4 regions of the Ruegeria lacuscaerulensis genome follow, and region 1 is predicted to be linked to each of the others. Evidence: riboswitches for the same ligand, from Rfam matches in the RefSeq annotation. Region 1 holds a riboswitch; each other region holds the start of a gene.
The links. Region 1 has a riboswitch for cobalamin ahead of GOV79_RS18635 (hypothetical protein). Riboswitches for the same ligand answer to the same signal wherever they lie in the genome.
Positions count from the first base shown of each region.

Region 1 (4,703 bases):
GAGATTCGTTTCGAAGGCCAACCCTTGGATGCAGAGCAGACCTTTGTGGTGGCGTTGAATAATTACCGCGCAAATGGCGGTGGGCACTTCCCCTTTGCCGGGCGGGCGACGCGCGTTCCGCTGCCGATTCTGCCCCTACAAGATCTGGTCAAAAACTACGTGACTGCCGGGCCTCATTCCGGCACCGTGTTCGAGCGTCCGTTTCGTCTGTCCCCTGTGGCCGGGGCGTTGGCGGTTCTGCGTACAGGCCACAAGGCCTGGCAGCATCTGGACGACATCTCGGAATTTGCACCAAACATCGCCGGAGAGGACGAGGCCGGTTTTCTGATGATCCATTTGACGCTCTGACGGGTTGTCATTTGCCGCGCACTTGCCTATATCGCGTGCTGAGAGGTTGGCGCGGGCGAGCGCCTCGCCAACCTGGTCAGGTCCGGAAGGAAGCAGCCACAACGAGCCCCGCTTGGGTCGATGTCCAACCTCTCACTTATCTCCCACATGATCCTGGGCAATAAGCTGCGGCCAGACCGCTGCGTTGCGACGGGCGAACACGCCTATATGCCCGATCTCTTTCACCCCGAAATCTGACGGAGACAACAGCCGACGCCGCGCATGCGGGCCACAAAGCTCAGCCAGACGCCACACCGCTTTGGGGGGCACCACCTGATCGTCGTCGAATGCGATCAGATCGACCGGCACTCCCTGCCCGGCCCAGCGCGCCTCGGGCAGGGTCTTGCCCAAATCGGGCAGGTAGTTCGTCGGTGCCGTGCACCATCTACGCCACTGCCAGTAGACCCGCGCGGGCAAGTCAGCCCCAAAGCCCAAAGCCCTGCCCGGCAAATACCCCGCCGCTTTGACAACCAGCGGCGCATGGCCATACCAGAACAACCCCGCCAGTGCCTTGTACGGCCACGGGTGATCAGACAGAGTGACCAGCCCGGAGCAAACACAGATCATGCGGTCAATCTGCGCGATATCCGGTTGAACCGGGCCCAACATTCCGCCAACGGAATGGCCGATGCTCCATTGTTCCGCGTCCGGGAAGCGTCTGCGCATTTCCGCGCGGGCGGCGGGCATGTCGACCAGCGCCCAGTCCGCCATAGTTACCTGCGAGTCCTGCAATCGGCCGGTCAGCGAATGGCCGAAATCCCGATAGTCATAGGTCAGACAAGCCATACCCTGCTCGGCCGCCAGCCAATGGGCAAAATGCTGATAATAGTCGCGGGGCACGCCGGTCGCTGCATGGATCACCACAACTGTCTTGGGAGGCAGAGCAGGCAGATAGAGCCGCCCCGACAGCATCGCCGGACCGGACGGAAACTGGACATCTTCGGTCAAAACAGAATGCGTATTGTCCAACATCGCCCGCGCCTCATATTCTAAACTGTTTAGTTCACCCGCGCAGTCGGCCCTGTTCCGTCATCAGAGTCAAGCCGTGGGGAAATTGACCCAACGTCGCGCCGGTATTCAATGGCGCTTGACTCGAAGCCCGCTCAACCGCTAGCGATGGCGTGATGGTTCTCGTCCCCGGTCACGGGGCGGGATGAAAAGGGAACACGGTGCGATCCTGCCCGGCATTGCCGGAACGGATCAAGGCCGAGACTGCCCCCGCAACTGTAAGCGGTGAGCAATGCCGAGATACCACTGGCCAACAGGCTGGGAAGGTCGGCAAAGCCACGACCCGCAAGTCAGGAGACCTGCCATCGAACGAAAACCGAAACTCGGGCGGGGTGTCCGGGACAGGTCGTCAGCACGCTGTCACACCTGATCCATGCCCCTCGTCCAGCGCGCGGAGGGCGCATCATGATCTGGAAGACCAAGACCCACGAATTCACCGCGACGGTATGCCAAAAAACCGGCGCCCCCTGCCCGGCACTGGCCCGAATGGCACGCGCCCTGACGGATGCAATGGCCACGGCCCGTCCGGCAACAACCGATGCGTTCGAGATCGAAGGCAGCAGCGACTTGACCCATTGCGCCGAAGGGTGCTCGGCCCGGTTTCGCGCCCAACCCGATCAGATCCGGGTGTTCTGCGGTGTGGCCGCCGACACTCCGGCCGAGCGGCTGGATCGCTATGCGGATATGTTGTTCGGAGCAGATTTCACCGCCCACGCAGCCAGCCTTTTGCCGACACCGCCCTGCGCGATGATGGAAGTGGTTACCACGGCGCCCCAGCCAGCCGCGCCGACCGAACACCAGCTTTCAGCCTGAATTCAGCTGCCCGTCCGGGCCGCCGAAGTGGCCCAGACCATCTGCGCCTCGGTCTCGACGGCGCAGGGACGTACTGTCCGTAGCATCTGCAAAGCGGTATCTGCGGGCAGTCCGCTATCCGTCATCAACCGCAAAGCAACCATACCTGATCGCCCGCAGCCGCCCCGACAATGGACCAAAATGCCTCCATCGCCGGACAGAAACGCACGGGCGCGCTGGCTGACATCTGGCCAAATGGCCTGTATCCGCGCATCCGGCGCACCAAAATCCTGGACCGGCAGGTGAGCCCATTCGACCCCGAGCCGCTCCAGATCGACACCGAACGCCGCCGCTCCCAGGTTTTTCATCTCAGAGCTTGTGGTCATTGAAATCACCAGATCCGGTCGCCAGTCCTGCACCGTCTTCAGATCGGCCGCATAGGCACCTCCCGCGCCGGGCAGCGGAGATATCCCCAGACGACCCGGCCCCAGTCGCAGGGAATAGATGGCGAAATTATCCATGGCACGTTCCGATCAATCTGCGCCGATGATGTATCGCCTGCGTCCTTGCTTGCAAATCGAATTTCCTGCGCTGCTGCTGTGGACGTGGGCGGCAGGGGTCACTACGCTGCATCGGACTCCGAATCCGACAGAGCAGATATGACCGACACGCCCAGCCCCGCCTATCAGGTTCTTGCCCGCAAATACCGCCCGGAAACCTTCGCCGATCTAGTCGGTCAGGACGCCATGGTACGCACGCTGAAAAACGCGTTCGAGGCGGATCGAATTGCGCAAGCCTTTATCATGACCGGCATTCGCGGCACCGGCAAAACCACCACGGCCCGAATCATCGCCAAGGGTATGAACTGCATCGGCCCCGATGGCGAGGGCAAGCCGACCACCGAACCCTGCGGCCAGTGCGAACATTGTGTGGCCATTATGGAGGGCCGCCATGTGGACGTGATGGAGATGGACGCCGCCAGCCGCACCGGCGTCAATGATATTCGCGAGATCATCGACAGCGTCCGCTACCGCGCGGCCTCGGCCCGCTACAAGATCTACATCATCGACGAGGTCCACATGCTGTCGACCAGCGCCTTCAACGCGCTGCTCAAGACGCTTGAGGAACCACCCGAGCATGTGAAATTCATCTTTGCTACCACCGAGATTCGCAAAGTACCCGTGACGGTTCTGTCGCGTTGCCAGCGGTTCGACCTGCGCCGGATCGAACCCGAAGACATGATCGGCTTGCTGCGCCGCATTGCCGAGGCCGAAGGTGCGCAAATCGCCGAGGACGCGTTGGCGTTGATCACCCGCGCGGCGGAAGGCTCGGCGCGGGATGCGACCTCTCTGCTGGATCAGGCGATTTCACACGGTGCCGGGGAAACCAGCGCCGATCAGGTGCGTGCGATGCTGGGTTTAGCCGACCGTGGCCGAGTGCTGGACCTGATGGACATGATCCTGCGCGGCGACGCCGCCGGGGCGCTTACTGAGCTTGGCGCGCAATATGCCGAAGGCGCCGACCCGCTGGCCGTGCTACGCGATCTGGCCGAGATCACCCATTGGGTCTCGGTCGTGAAAATCACGCCGGATGCCGCCGAAGACCCGACCGTGTCCCCCGACGAACGCGCGCGCGGTCAGCAAATGGCAGAGGCCCTGCCGATGCGCGTCCTGACCCGTATGTGGCAGATGTTATTGAAGGCTCTGGAAGAGGTCTCAGCCGCCCCCAACGCCATGATGGCCGCCGAGATGGCCGTGATCCGCCTGACCCATGTTGCCGACCTGCCCAGCCCGGAAGAGTTGATCAAACGTTTGCAAGACTCCCCGCCTCCGTCACCCAATGGCGGACCCGGCGGCGGAATGACCGCCCCAACGCACGCCGTGCAGGCCCCCTTGGCCTCTGCCTATGCGCCACCCGTCCGCGGCGGAGCAGGTGCACCGACGGCGGCACTGGCGCAGGATGTGCAGACGGCTCTGGCCCGCTACTCGACCTTCGAACATGTGGTCGAACTGATCCGCACCAACCGGGATGTGAAACTGCTGGTCGAGGTCGAAAACGGTGTCCGGCTGGTTTCGTACCAACCCGGACGGATCGAATTCACACCGACGGACTCGGCCCCAACCGACCTGGCCGCTCGCATGGGTACCGCACTGCAACGCTGGACCGGCAATCGGTGGGCGGTGACGATTGTCGCCAACGGTAAGGCAGCAACCATCGCCGAAATCCGCGACGCCGCCGATCTGGCGTTGAAAGCCGAGGCGGAACAGCACCCGCTGGTGCAGGCGGTGCTGGCTCAATTCCCCAAAGCCAAGATCAAACGCATCGAAACCCCCGAAGAACGCGCCGCCAAGGTCGAAACCGAGGCCCTGCCCGAGGTCGAAGACGAATGGGACCCGTTCGAAGAGGACTAACCCTCCCGCGCCCGCCACGGGCCATCGGCTGACGCCGATACCCCTGAGCGACCTTGGGCCCGGCAGAGCGCGGGCGTTGCCCGCGCTCTGCCGGGCCCAACGGGA
Region 1 is NZ_WQGP01000010.1:49,628-54,330, forward strand. It holds gene GOV79_RS18620 (bifunctional 2',3'-cyclic-nucleotide 2'-phosphodiesterase/3'-nucleotidase) at 1-348, shown strand, start outside; RNA gene ffs (signal recognition particle sRNA small type) at 388-486, shown strand; gene GOV79_RS18630 (alpha/beta hydrolase family protein) at 481-1,359, opposite strand; cobalamin riboswitch at 1,496-1,716, shown strand; gene GOV79_RS18635 (hypothetical protein) at 1,801-2,208, shown strand; gene GOV79_RS18640 (protein-tyrosine phosphatase family protein) at 2,211-2,708, opposite strand; gene GOV79_RS18645 (DNA polymerase III subunit gamma/tau) at 2,847-4,598, shown strand.

Region 2 (4,703 bases), on a different contig from region 1:
TCGCGCTGGCCCGCGATGCGGCGTTTTCGTTCACCTATCCGCATTTGCTGGAAGGCTGGCGGGCGGCTGGAGCCGAGGTGTTGCCGTTCTCGCCCTTGGCCAATGAAGCCCCTGCGGCGGATGCCGATCTGGTTTGGTTGCCGGGCGGATATCCTGAGCTGCACGCAGGCATTCTGGCCGCCGCATCCGTCTTTCAGGAAGGGTTGCGGAACCACGCGCAAACCAAGCCCGTGCATGGAGAATGCGGGGGTTATATGGCGCTGGGACAGGCTCTGATCGACAAAGAGAGTGTCTCGCATCAGATGGCCGGGTTGTTGGGGCTGGTGACGTCCTATGAAAAGCGCAAGTTCAATCTGGGCTATCGTCGCGCCGAACTGCTGGCCCCGATGCCCGGCTTTGCCGTAGGCACGGGCCTGCGGGGGCATGAGTTCCACTATTCCTCAATCATCGAGCAACCTGACGCGCCTTTGGCCCGTGTGTTTGACGCAGAAGGGGCCGAAGGGCCGCAGACCGGATCGGTGCGTGGCAACGTGACCGGCACGTTCTTTCACCTGATCGCGGAGGCCTCAGTATGAGTGGGTTTGTCTCGTTCATCGGCTCAGGTCCGGGCGATCCGGAATTGCTAACGCTCAAGGCCGTAGATCGGATGCAAAAGGCGGATGCGGTGCTGTTTGATGACCTCAGCAGCGGGCCGATCTTAACCCATGCGCGCGAGGATGCCGATCTGGTGGGCGTGGGCAAACGGGCGGGTCGCCCCTCGCCCAAGCAGGACCATGTCAGCCGGTTGTTGGTGGAATATGCGCAAACAGGCCAGCGGGTCGTGCGGTTGAAATCCGGCGATGGCGGCATGTTCGGACGTCTGGAAGAAGAACTGGTCGCCCTGCGCGCGGCTGGGATCGAATACGAGATCATCCCCGGCATCCCCTCAGCTGTAGCGGCGGCGGCGGCGGCTGGCATCCCGCTGACCCGTAGGCTAACCGCGCGACGGGTGCAGTTTGTCACCGGCCATGATGTCAGCGGCAAACTGCCCGAGGACCTGAACCTGCCCGCGCTGGCCGACCCGGATGCGACCACAGTCGTCTTCATGGGCAAGCGCACCTTTCCTCTGCTGGTCGAAACGCTGCACGCACATGGCCTGCCGTTGGAAACGCCAGCACTGATGGCCGAATCCGTCTCGACCCCCGAGCAGAAGCTGCATCGCAGTACTGTAGGCGCGCTGTCCAATAAACTGGCGGACGAGATAGGCACCGCCCCGGCGCTGATCCTTTACGGCCCGCTGGCAGAGTTTGACGATGTTTGACCTGACCTTGATCGGCATCGGCACCGGGAACCCTGACCACGTGACCTTTCAGGGCGCGCAGGCGATCCGCTCGGCGGACCTGATCCTGATCCCCCGCAAGGGCGAGAATAAGGCCGATCTGGCCGGGCTGCGCGAAATGATCATTGCGCAGGTGACCGACACGCCGCCGCAGATCGCCTATTTCGACATCCCCAAGCGCCGGTCCGACGACGGATATCTGCGCGGGGTGGATAAATGGCACGACGCGATTGCATTGCGCTGGAGCGAGGCAATCGCCGCCCATCCTGGAGCACGACATGTAGCTCTACTGATCTGGGGCGATCCGTCGCTTTATGACAGTTCCCTGCGGATTGCAGAGCGGCTGGACCCTCAACCGACGACGCGGGTGATCCCTGGCATTACAGCGCTGCAGGCGTTGACGGCTGCCCACGTGATTCCGATCAACGATCTGGGTGCCCCCTACATCGTGACCACGGGGCGGCGGATTCGCGACGAAGGGTGGCCGGACGGTGCGTCAAACGTGGCGATAATGCTGGATGGTGAGTGCTCGTTCCAACATCTTCAGATGGCAGATTATGACATCTGGTGGGGGGCGTACGTGGGCATGAAAGAGGAAATTCTGATCAAGGGGCCCTTGGCTGAGGTTGCGCAGCAGATTCTGGACACCCGTACAGCTGCACGCGCCGATCACGGGTGGATCATGGATATCTATCTTCTCAAAAAGTGCGTGAACTGACCAAATTGGTCGCGAATGGCGATTGCGCCACGCGGGTTTTGAAGGCTAGATGAACCCGTCTGGTCTCGTCGTTCACAGCGACGAGCTAAGAGGGAATGTGGTGCGATCAGAGTTGATCCAATCCACAGCCGCCCCCGCGACTGTAAGCGGTGAGCCTTGCTCAACCAGCCACTCCTGAATTTTCAGGGGGAAGGCGAGCACAGGCCCTGACCCGCAAGCCAGGAGACCTGCCAGGCGTGATTTGAAACACCAGCCGTCGGGTGCGGCGGCACAGGAGAATTGAAAATGACAACTCAAACACAAACCGCCTCGCGCGCTGGTATCCTGCCGGTCATGTTCGCTGTGGTTCTGGGCCTTGGCATCATTTCGGTGACTGGTCACATTCAGGCCGCCGCCCTGCATGACGCAGCCCATGACGTGCGTCACGCAACTGGCTTCCCCTGCCATTAAACCCATGTTTGGTCGCATTCTGACCAGCGCGTTGTTCGCTGGTGCTACAGCAGGGCTGATTGCCGCCCTGCTGCAGCTTGCGTTTGTGCAACCGGTTTTGCTGCACGCGGAACTGTATGAATCAGGCGAATTGGTCCATTTCGGCGGCGACGTCGTCAATGCCCACCCCGAGCTGCCGGGCATGTTCTCGGATCTGTTCCGCGATGCGTTGAGCGTTATTTTCACAATGCTCATCTATACCGGTTATGCGCTGATGATGATCGCGCTGATGTCCGTGGCTGAGGGCAACGGCCACAAGATTGACGGGCGCACCGGTGTTTTGTGGGGGCTTGCGGGGTTCGTTGCCGTGCACCTCGCACCCGGATTCTCGCTCGCGCCAGAAGTGCCCGGCGTGGCAGCAGCCGATGTCGCTGCGCGTCAAATCTGGTGGTTTGCGACCGTCGCAGCAGCAGGTGTTGCCATGTGGCTGATTGCCTTTGGCGGCACCCTGATCAGCTATGTGATCGCAGCCGCCCTGCTGTTGGCCCCACATCTGATCGGCGCGCCCGAGCCGGACGTGTTCACCGGCCCCGTTCCGACCGAGATCGGTGCGCTGTTTGCCGCACGCGCTTTTGGCATCGGACTGGTAGCCTGGGTTCTGGTCGGGGCATTCGCCGGGTACTTCTGGCGATATGAAAGCCAGCGTGCCGAAGCTGCGGCCTGACAAGCACGCTTATGAACACGCCGAGACCAGCTCGGCGTGTTTGCTACTACCATCAAGGAACATAAAATGGCACGCTCACTTGCCCTGTTTGCAATCGGCATAGTTTTTGGCAGTGGTGCAGGATTTGTGGTTGCGGCTGCAAATGGCGTCACTTTCGACGGCCATGAACATGGCGATCCTGCACATCACAGTCCATCTCACGCCGAGGCAGCCGCACACGATCATTCGACTGCCATCAACCTGCCTGCTGGCGCTGATGCTCCGGGGCTTGAGATCGCTCTTACGCCCGATCCTATGGCGGGCTGGAACCTGTATGTCATGCCGCAGAACTTTCGGTTCTCACCACAAAATGCCTCAAAGACCGATGTCGACGGCGAGGGGCATGCACATGTCTACGTAAATGGAGAGAAACTGGCCCGGTTGTACGGTAACTGGATGCATATCGACCATCTGCCGCAGGGCGAGGTCGAAGTCTCGGTCTCTCTGAACGCAAACAGCCACAGCCCGCTGATGGTCGACAACATCCCCGTCAGCGCGGCGGTCACACTACAGGTCGACTAAAGCGCCGGGATACGCGCCCGCAAACACATCCGGAGCCGCCCGCAAGGCCGGGCGTCTTCGATCCAGCCTTTGGGGCTTTCCAGATAGGTCCGGCAGGTCGCCACGATATCATCGGCGTCCGAGGCGACATCGACCCCTGAAAACACATATGACGCCCCGCCATCGGCCTGCAGCGCGATGGCCACGGGTTCTGCACATCCGCTGAAACAGGCGTGCTGATCGACCGAAACCCGCCCCTCAATCCCCGCGCGGGTCAGGGCGGATTCGACAGCTTTGACCTCGGCTCCGCAATCGCGGGCACCGGCACAGGACGAACATATCAACAGGCGCATCTGATCCAATTCGGAACTCATCGGGTGGCATTTGCCTGTTTCTGAGGGTTTCCAACCGCAGGCGCAATCGAGAAAACGCGCAAGATTGTGAGTGCGCCCTGTCCCGCTTTCTGGCATCACTGTCGCAACCCCGAAACAGGAGGCCCAGATGAAAGCCCTTTGGACTGCGATTGCCCTGATAGCGACCCCTGCTTTGTCAGACGAGCCCCTGTCGGGCTGGGCCAGCTACGCAACCGACAAAAGTTACGACGCGTTGGTTGCCGACACCAAGGATGCCATCAAAGCCAATGGTCTGATCGTGGTCACGCAGGCAGGCCCGACCAACGCCGCCGCATCGCGCGGGATCACTATCCCCGGCAATCGGGTCATTGGTGCCTTCAACAACGACTATGCGGTGCGCGTGCTGGAAACATCAGTGAACGCGATGATCGAGGCGCCGATCCGCTTTTATGTCACCGAGAACGAGGACGGCACCGCCACCCTATCCTACAAGACTCCCAGCTTTGTCTTCGCGCCCTATGTCTATGAGGGCGGAGACCCCCTGCGCGAGATCGCTGAGGAGCTGGATGGCAAGTTTCAGGCTGTGGCTGAAACAGCAGTCAAATAGTCACACTGGCGTGA
Region 2 is NZ_WQGP01000002.1:480,858-485,560, forward strand. It holds gene GOV79_RS05915 (cobyrinic acid a,c-diamide synthase CobB) at 1-575, shown strand, start outside; gene cobA (uroporphyrinogen-III C-methyltransferase) at 572-1,300, shown strand; gene cobF (precorrin-6A synthase (deacetylating)) at 1,293-2,036, shown strand; cobalamin riboswitch at 2,080-2,285, shown strand; gene GOV79_RS05930 (CbtB domain-containing protein) at 2,322-2,486, shown strand; gene GOV79_RS05935 (CbtA family protein) at 2,491-3,189, shown strand; gene GOV79_RS05940 (hypothetical protein) at 3,256-3,750, shown strand; gene GOV79_RS05945 (DUF1636 family protein) at 3,747-4,103, opposite strand; gene GOV79_RS05950 (DUF302 domain-containing protein) at 4,231-4,689, shown strand.
Region 2: it holds a riboswitch for cobalamin, as region 1 does, so the genes downstream of both, GOV79_RS05930 (CbtB domain-containing protein) here and GOV79_RS18635 (hypothetical protein) in region 1, are expected to answer to the same signal.

Region 3 (4,703 bases), on a different contig from region 1:
TAAAGCACAACACCAGGGTCAAGCTGCCCGCTACGCGTTCCCATTGGCAACCCGTCCAGCGCCGAGAACCCCATAGTCGAGGCCACCGCCCGACCACCCGAAACCGCACACATCGAGGCCCCGTTACCCAGATGCGCAATAACCACGCGCCCGTCGTACAAGCCCGGCGCGATCTCTTTCAGCTTTTGCGTTATGTAGTCGTAGCTGAGCCCGTGAAACCCGTACCGTCGTACGCCTTTGTTATAGTAGCTCTGCGGCAGGGCGAAGGTGTCGTTGACCCAAGGGTGTGTCCGATGGAACGCCGTGTCAAAGCAGGCGATCTGCGCCGTGTCCGGGAAGGCCGCGCTGGCTGCGCGTATCCCTGCAAGACTATAGGGCTGATGCAGCGGCGCGAAAGGTATGAACCCAGACAACGTCTCGACAACCGAGGCGTCAATGCGCACCGGCTCGGAATAAACAGTGCCCCCGTGGACGACGCGGTGCCCGATGGCACGTACATGGATGTCCGGCAGGTATTCCCGCGCCATTTCCAGAAAGGCGTGGATCGCCTCGTCATGGCTTTTGGTGTTGGTCAAAGGACGGTCGATCGAGCGTCCTCCAGCGGATTGGGCCAGCAAACGTGGTGCGTCGCCCAAACGTTCGATCTGGCCACGCCAGCGCATACTGGGGCGATTGCCCTCAACCAGCTCATAAAGCGCGAATTTCAGGGAAGAAGACCCGGCGTTCAGCGCCACAACATGATCAGCCATGGATTTTACCCTTGTTTGCATGCGCATGAAGCGCGGCTACAGCACAGGATGCCAATCGCGAGGCATCATCATCGGATCGTGACGTCAAAATGATGGGAACGACCGCACCGATCACGACCCCTGCCGCCTCGGCATGAGAGATGAAGGTCAACTGTTTTGCCACCATATTCCCGGCCTCAATATTAGGCGCGACCAGAATATCGGCAGCACCGGCAACCTCTGACGTGATCCCTTTGGTACGGGCGGCGTTCAGATCAACCGCATTGTCCATCGCCAGCGGCCCATCGACCAACCCGCCGGTGATCTGACCGCGCTCGGCCATTTTCGACAGCAAGGCCGCATCGACCGATGACGGCATATGCGGGTTGATCGTCTCAACCGCCGACAACACGCCGACCTTGGGCTGTTCGATTCCCAAAGAATGTGCCAGGTGAATCGCGTTTTGCACGATATCCGCCTTGGTTTCCAAATCAGGCGCAATATTCACCGCCGCATCCGTCACCATGATCGGGCGCGACATGCCCGGAACATCCATTACGAACACATGTGACAGTCGCCGCCCTGTGCGCAGCCCTTTTTCACGACGCAAAACCGCGTGCAGCAACTCATCGGTATGCAGATACCCCTTCATCAGGGTCTGCGCGCGTCCGTCGACTACAAGATCCACGGCACGGTGCGCGGCGATGCCGTGGCTGCGGGCCTCGACAATTTCGATGCCAGACAAGTCGGCCCCCAGCTCAGCGCCAGCAGCGGCGATTTTATCGGGGTTCCCGACGAGGATCGGCGAAATAATATGATTGGCATGCCCCAGCAACGCGCCGCTCAGAGAGTTGGGCTCTTCTGGCGCAACAACGGCGGTTGGCATCGGCTCTAGTGGGCGCGCTTTTTCCAACAGCGCGTCGAAATGGCGGTGCCGCTGCACGATCAGGCCAGGGACCTCGACCGAGTCGAACTCCATATGCGTCGAAGGCGGTGTGACCTGAACGGTGCCGCTGAGAACCAGTGCATTGTCAACGACCCGTCGCACTTCGGCTGAGCAGAGCAGATCACCATCGTCGCGCTTTTCCTCAACAGCGACAAAGGCAGTCAGTTCTTCACCCGCAAGCACCGGGAGGTGGAAGGCCAAATCCGCGCGGCGAGTCTGCGTTCCGGCGCCGGGCATGTAGTTTCCCAGCACGGCTGCGACCAGACCGGCGGGCCACAGCGCGGGTGCGACGGCTTCGGCAAGGCCGTCGCCATCCCCGTCATAGGTTGCCAGATGCAGCGGATTGTGATCGCCCGAGGCCGAGGCAAAAGCATAAAGGTCGTCAACCGTGCACAAGCGGGTCAGTTGTGCCGCGTCGCCAACCTTGAGCTGCTCGAAGGTTTTATTTTCCTGGATTTTCATAGCGTGCCAACTTTGGTTTTTCGGACGTCTTACCGACTTGGGTCGCGGGTTTAATTGATGCAGGTCAGTTCGGGGTCACAATAGTACCTCCAGCACCCTTGAGCCCGCAAAACGTAGCCTCGGCTTTCAAATTTTGCTGCGTCGCAGCATAACTGATTGCCCACTGAGCAGCAATATCCTTTGCGCTGTCTTCACCGGAACGTTGCGGAATCCATATTGACCCATGCTCTGATCTGAGGCAGTGACGCTACGATGGTTCCCGATGCTGCACGCGCGGGATGAAAAGGGAATACGGTAAGGTGCAGACCAAATCCGTAACTGCCCCCGCAACTGTAGGCGGTGAGCGACGCCAATATCCCACTGGCCGGATCAGGTCGGGAAGGGTGGCCAAGCACAGACCCGCGAGTCAGGAGACCTGCCATCTCAAACGCAACCAAACCGGGGCGGGGTGTCCTGGAAAGAGGCTCAATGTCACATCGACCCGATGTCATCAGAACCGTTCCTCTCCCTGCCCGTCTGGCATGCAGGTGGGGCGGAGCATGACGGATCATGTGGTGCTGATCTGCACGACCTGCCAAGGGGCAGAGGCGGCGCTATCGATTGCCGAGGCCCTGCGCGAGCGCCTGCCCGAGGGCTACGGCACACGGATGATCGAGTGTATGGCCGGCTGCGATCACCCACTGACCGTTGGATTTCAGGCGGGTGCGAAGGCACAATATCTGTTTGGCGAAATTCAAACCTCGGCCGATATCGACGCTTTGGCCGCTTTCGCGCGGCAATACCAAAACAGTTCCACAGGTTGGACCAAGGCAACGGATCGCCCCGAGGCGCTGTTGCACAAGACCTTGTCGCGGATGCCGCCCTTGGCGACGGAGGCCACATGACCGAACATGCGTTCCTTCAGGTCAACGGCGTCGGTTATCACGCCTATCACGGCGAAGTTCTGCTTCAGGACATCACCTTTGCGCTTCACGAAGGCGCGGTTCTGGCCATCGCCGGGCCCAACGGCGCGGGCAAGACAACGCTGATGAACCTTCTATGCGGGTCCGAGCATCCTTCTGACGGCAATGTATTGTTCAAGGGGCGAAATTTGCGCAGCATGTCGGCGACCGAGCGTGCGCGGATGATCGCTGTTGTCAGCCAGCAGGAATATCCCGACGGGCGGCTCTCCTTGCGCGAGTATGTAGCGCTGGGACAGATCCCGATCCGGTCCGACCGCTCGGCCGAGGCCCATGCCGCCGATCTTGCGCGAATTTTGGACCTGACCAGCCTGAACGATCTGGCCGACAAGCGCATGGCGGTTCTGTCGGGCGGGGAACGGCAGCGCGCCCATATCGCGCGGGCATTGGCACAAAACCCGGCACTGCTGTTTCTGGACGAGCCCACCAACCATCTGGACCCGGACGCCAAGGGGCGGATGTTGTCACTGGTGGCCGGGCTGGGGATCACAGTGGTGATGATCGTCCACGATCTGGTCATGATCCCGGAATTTGCGACGCATGTCGCGCTGATGAAATCCACCCGTCTTACCGGGTTCGGACCTGTGGCCGACGTGCTGACCACCGACCGCGTGCGTGACACGTTCGGTGTCGATTACCTGTTTTTCCAGCACGAGGGCCGCTTGATCCCGGCGCTAGACATCCGAAAAACCTCAGTTTCCAATCCAGTTAGGAGCATTTCCGAATGAAACACATCTTGTCCGTGGCGCTGGTTACAGCCATGGCGGGCGGTGCCGCCGCGCATGAAGTTACCGTCAACAATTGCGGCGAACCGCTGGTGTTTGAAACCCAGCCCGAGCGTCTGGTCGTGCATGACATGAACATGACCGACATGGCCTTTGCACTGGGTCTACAAGACAAGATCGTCGGCCTGACCGGGATTACCGGCTGGTACAAAACCAGCCCCGAGTTCGACTCGCTGCGCGGCGATATCCCGGAACTGGCCCCGAAATATCCGACGGTCGAGAACCTGGTGGCCGTTGAACCCGACCTGTTCTTTGCCGGTTGGTACTACGGAATGCGGCCCGGCGGTGATGTGACACCGGAAACGCTGGCGCCCTTCGGGATCAAGACTATGATCCTGTCGGAAAGCTGCGTTCACCTGCATAAGGACCGCCCAAAGGCCAGCATGGACCTGCTGTTTGACGATGTCCTGCGTCTGGGCAAGGTCATGCATGTTGAAGACAAGGCCGAAGCGTTGGTTTCAAGCTGGAAAGACGAGCTGGCCGCGATTGAGGCGAAAACCGCCGATCTGCCGAAACCGCGCGTGTTCCTGCTGGACGGGCCCGCTGATGCGCCCTTCACCGCCGGAAAATACGCCATCCCTGATGCGATGATTGCCGCTGCGGGCGGTCAGAACGTGACCCATGACATGGATACAAGCTGGGGCCGAAGCTCTTGGGAGGCCGTCGCCGCCGCGAACCCCGAGTTCCTGGTGCTGTTGGACTATCAAACCGGAAATGGCGCGGTGGATACGTTCAAATTCCTGCAAGAGCACCCGGTGATGTCGCAAACCGATGCGGTCAAAAACGAGCGCTGGATCGGTCTGCGGTACGAAGAACTAACGCC
Region 3 is NZ_WQGP01000005.1:282,510-287,212, reverse strand. It holds gene GOV79_RS12255 (acetate/propionate family kinase) at 1-749, opposite strand, end outside; gene GOV79_RS12250 (bifunctional enoyl-CoA hydratase/phosphate acetyltransferase) at 742-2,136, opposite strand; cobalamin riboswitch at 2,374-2,573, shown strand; gene GOV79_RS12245 (DUF1636 family protein) at 2,676-3,020, shown strand; gene GOV79_RS12240 (ABC transporter ATP-binding protein) at 3,017-3,823, shown strand; gene GOV79_RS12235 (ABC transporter substrate-binding protein) at 3,820-4,703, shown strand, end outside.
Region 3: it holds a riboswitch for cobalamin, as region 1 does, so the genes downstream of both, GOV79_RS12245 (DUF1636 family protein) here and GOV79_RS18635 (hypothetical protein) in region 1, are expected to answer to the same signal.

Region 4 (4,703 bases), on a different contig from region 1:
GCTTGCGCCGCCTCGCCGGGGTCATTGACGATGAAGGGGTAGATCACTGGCAGGTCGCGGATCAGCGCCTCGGGCCAGCAACCGGCTGATAGCGCCACGGATTTGCCGGGCAGCCATTCCAACGTGCCATGGGCTCCGATGTGGATCAGCGCATCGGCATTCAAGCTTTTACGCAGCCAAAGGTAAAAGGCGACATAGCTGTGGCGCGGGGTGCGCGACAGGTCATGATAGTCGTCATCGCGTAACTCGGGCGTGCCGCGTTCAGGTTGCAAGGCGACCAGAGCCTTGCCCCGACGCAGGGCGGTGAAGTGAAAGGCACCATCGGTGTAAGCGGGGTCATCCTCGGGAGCGCCCCAAACCGTATGCAAGTCGGTGCGCAGCTGTTCGGGCAGGTCCGCAAGCGCGGCCTGATACTCGGCCAGCGGCCATGCGATCCGGGCGTTCAGCAGCGTATCAGCGATTGGTTTGGCAGGGGCGGTATCATAGCCCCCGGCTTGCAGGTCGGACAGCATCGCCTCAGCCGAGGCCAGCGCGTCGAGGCCCACCGCATGGGCCATCTGCCAGTCTTTGCCGGGATAGGTGGACAGAACCAGCGCGGGCACCTGATCGGATTTGGGTTTGCCTTGCAAGTTCAGCCAGCCGGTCACACGGTCAAGGATGGCCTCGATCCGTTCCTCCTCGACCCGGTGGGCAAAGCGGGAATATTCCAGATGCGGGTCGCGTTTGCCCGGTTCCTTAAACGAGGCGATGCCCGCTGAAATACGCCCGTCCACCTCGGGCAGCACCACATGCATGGCGAGGTCGGCGGGGGAGAGGCCGCGTTCCGCCTCGGCCCACGCCTTGCGGCGCGAAGTGGCCAGTGCGACCTGGAAGACGGGCACATTTGCAGCGTCCAAAGGCGAGGTACCCGACGCGCCTTTGCCCGAGAAGGACGTGGCGTTGATGATCGCGGACGGGGCCAGCGATACGATGGTGTCGCGCAGCCAGTCGGCGGCGGATGGCGCTTTCAGGGAAGGGGCGAACAGGCCCACGGCCTGAAAGCCGCGCGCGCGCAGGCTACGGATCAGGGCGGCCACGGGGGCTGTGTCGGCCGAGGTCAGGTAAGCGCGGTAGAAACTGACCACGACGCGTTTTGAGTCACCGGAAAACGCCTGTTCCGCCGGAATCACTCCGCGATCGGGGCACCATGCGCCGCAGTCGGGCAGGGATTTAGCCCCCATCACCGGACCCGCATAGAGCCCCGCTGCCAGTGCCATCTGTGCCAAAGCGGCTTGTGCTGCAACCTCGCCGCCGGTGTCACAAAGATGCGCTAAGCGGCGCAGGGTGGAGACGGGCAGGGTGGAATACTCATCCAGTCGCGTATCCTCGCGCCCGTCGGCGGGCAGCACGGCCACAGCAATCCCTTTGGTCTGCGCAAGCGATAGAACCTGCTGCAGTCCGTAGGACCAATAGGGCACTCCGCCGATCAGACGGATCAGGATGCCTTTAGCGTCCTCCAACGTCTGTTCCACATAGGTGTCAACGGACAGAGGGTGTTTCAGCGCCGTCAGATTGGCCAGTCGCAGGGTCGGCATCCGACCGTCAGGCCCGCCACCGCGATGCCAGCCTGCCGCGAAAGCACCAAGGTCGCTGTCCGAGAACGACAGCACCACCAAATCCGCCGGGCTCTGGCCCAGATCGGTTGGGGTTTCGGATTCCTCTAACCCGTGGTTTTCGCGGAAGACGACGTGCATGGTTTACTCGGCAGCCTCGGTGACGCCCACGAGGATGTCGCGGATTTCAGCCTCTTTGATGTCGTCATGCTCGGCAATCACCACCAGACGCGAACGGCGCTCTTCGCCGGGCTGCCACGGACGGTCGTACTGATGACGCACGCGCGCGCCCACAGCCTGAACTAGAAGGCGCATTGGCTTGCCCTTAACAGCGGCATAGCCCTTGACGCGCAGGATGTTCAGTTCTTTGGCAAGACGTTCGATTTTCGCGACCAGATCGGCCGGGTCGGTCTGTTCCGGCAGCTCGACGATGATGCTTTCGAAATCGTCATGTTCATGATCGTGATGACCGTCATGATGCGAAGGCCGCGCCTCCATGTCATCCTCGGCGGCAGCCTCAAGACCCAGCACGACGCGCACGTCCACCACACCTTCGGCCACTTCGACCACGGGCAGAGGACGCGGGGCCTCGGCGGCGATAATCTCTTTGGCTTTGGCGACACCTTCGGGGCCGGCCAGATCAGGCTTGGTCAGAAGGATGATATCGGCGCAGGAGATCTGATCTTCGAACACTTCGGACAGAGGGGTTTCATGGTCGATGGAATCGTCGGCCATGCGCTGGGCATCCACTGCCTCGACATTCGGCGCGAACCGACCAGCGGCCACCGCCTCGGCATCGGCCAGCGCGATCACGCCATCCACGGTAATTTTCGAGCGGATATCGGGCCAGTCGAACGCTTTCAGAAGCGGTTTCGGCAGCGCAAGGCCCGAGGTTTCGATCAGGATATGCTCGGGGCGCGGCTCCAGCGCCATCAGCGCCTCGATCGTGGGGATGAAATCATCGGCCACGGTGCAGCAAATGCAGCCATTGGCCAGTTCCATGATGTTTTCCGCCGGGCAATCGGGAATGGCGCAGGACTTCAGGATATCGCCATCCACGCCGACATCGCCGAATTCATTAACCACAACGGCCAGACGCTTGCCCTGCGGGTTCTGCATCAGGTGCCGCACCAGCGTGGTTTTACCCGAGCCCAGAAAGCCGGTGATCACAGTAACGGGGAGTTTTTCGAGGGTGGACATGTCAGGCTCCAATCGGGGGAATGCGCGAGGCGCAGTTTTTGCGGAAATGTTCGGGGCGCTCGCGCCATTTGACCAAGCCGTCTTCGGTGGCCAGATACTTGGTCGCGCCGTCGACGATCACGTCGACATGATCGACCTCGTTCAGGTTCTCATAAACAAAGGTCCAGCGCTCGGGTCCGCCGCGCAGAACGATGGAACAGCCCTGATCGCAATTCGACAGGCACTCGACGGCTCTCAGCGTTACGCCTTCGGGCAGATCGGCCTGTTCCAGCGCCTTGTGCAACAACGTGCCGGGGCGGTCTGCGTCATCTTCAACAGGTAGGCCGCGGCGGCAGGTGGTGCAAACCAGCAGCTCGACCGGAGCGGTCTCGGTCATGTCTCTCATCCCCCCAAATCCTCATCGTGGGGGACGGGGTTTCAAGCGGGTCGCATTTGACCCGACACCGGAACACCCCGTCCGGTTTCAATCGCGGGTGCTGGCAGGTCTCCCGGCTTGCGGATGTCAGGGCAATTGCCCTGTCGGATGTCCCGCCTTCCCGGCCTGTTTGGCCAGTGGCTTGGGCACCCTCTCCGGTCACGGTCGCGGGGGCGGCTGCGTTTGGCGGATGATCCGTTGACGCATTCCCTTTTCATCCTCGTGAAGAGGACACCAACGGATCGGACATGCGGCACCGGGCAGGGGCTTGTCAAGCGAGTCGCAAGCATCTGTGAAGCAACGGTGGAAAAGCGACCTGTAAGCGTCGCTGGGCGGCATGACGAAGCCCGCAACCCCGTGCTGCCATGACCGAAACGGCGCAAACAGGGAGACGTGTCGCATGAGAGTGGGCTTTATCGGACTGGGCAATGTGGGCGGCAAACTGTCCGGGTCTTTGCTGCGCAACGGGATCGACCTGACGGTACACGATCTGAACCCTGATCTGGTCGCGGGCTTCGTGGCGCAGGGGGCCAAGGCCGCCGAAAGCCCGGCCCAGCTGATGCGCGATTGCGACGCGGTGATCACCTGTCTGCCATCGCCTGCTGCCTCGGACGCCGTGATGCAGGAGATGCTGCCCGAGGTCGGCCCCGGCAAGATCTGGATGGAGATGTCCACCACCGACGAGGCCGAGGTCAAGCGGCTGGGTGCGCAGGTCATCGAACGCGGAGGGGCGGCAGTAGACTGCCCTGTCTCGGGCGGGTGCCATAGGGCGGCGACGGGCAATATCTCGATCTTCGCGGGCTGCGACCGCGCGACGTTCGAACGTATCCTACCCTTTCTGACCACGATGGGCCGCCGCGTGCTGCACACGGGCGAGTTGGGCTCGGCCTCGGTGCTTAAGGTGCTGACCAACTACCTGGCGACGGCAAACCTGATTACCTGCGCCGAAGCGCTCGTGACCGCCAAGGCCGCCGGGATGGACTTGAACACGACTTATGAGGCGATCAAGATTTCATCAGGTACTTCGTTTGTGCATGAGACCGAAAGCCAGGTGATCCTGAACGGATCACGCGACATTTCCTTTACGATGGACCTTGTGAAAAAGGATATCGGGCTGTTTCAGGACGTCGCTGACCGCGCCGGTGTACCGCTGGAGATCAACCCGGTCATGATCCAGATTTTCGAGGACGGAATTGCCCGCTATGGCGAGCGTGAATTGTCTCCCAACATCATCCGACGTCTGGAGGATGCAACCGGTCTAGACATCACAGCCTCCGGTTTTCCGCCCGAGATGGAGGACGACGAACCGGAAGAGCCCGGATACGAGGTCATCCCTCAGGGGCGTGGGGCTGAATGACGCAAGCCGCGCGTCAGTGGAATAATCTGTTTTGTAGAGAGAGTGGAGGCGAGTACCGGAATCGAACCGGTGTACACGGATTTGCAATCCGCTGCGTCACCACTCCGCCAACTCGCCTTTTCAAGTAAAATCAAATACT
Region 4 is NZ_WQGP01000002.1:467,554-472,256, reverse strand. It holds gene cobN (cobaltochelatase subunit CobN) at 1-1,733, opposite strand, end outside; gene cobW (cobalamin biosynthesis protein CobW) at 1,737-2,792, opposite strand; gene GOV79_RS05860 (DUF1636 family protein) at 2,794-3,168, opposite strand; cobalamin riboswitch at 3,254-3,461, opposite strand; gene GOV79_RS05855 (NAD(P)-dependent oxidoreductase) at 3,608-4,564, shown strand; tRNA gene GOV79_RS05850 (tRNA-Cys) at 4,608-4,681, opposite strand.
Region 4: it holds a riboswitch for cobalamin, as region 1 does, so the genes downstream of both, GOV79_RS05860 (DUF1636 family protein) here and GOV79_RS18635 (hypothetical protein) in region 1, are expected to answer to the same signal.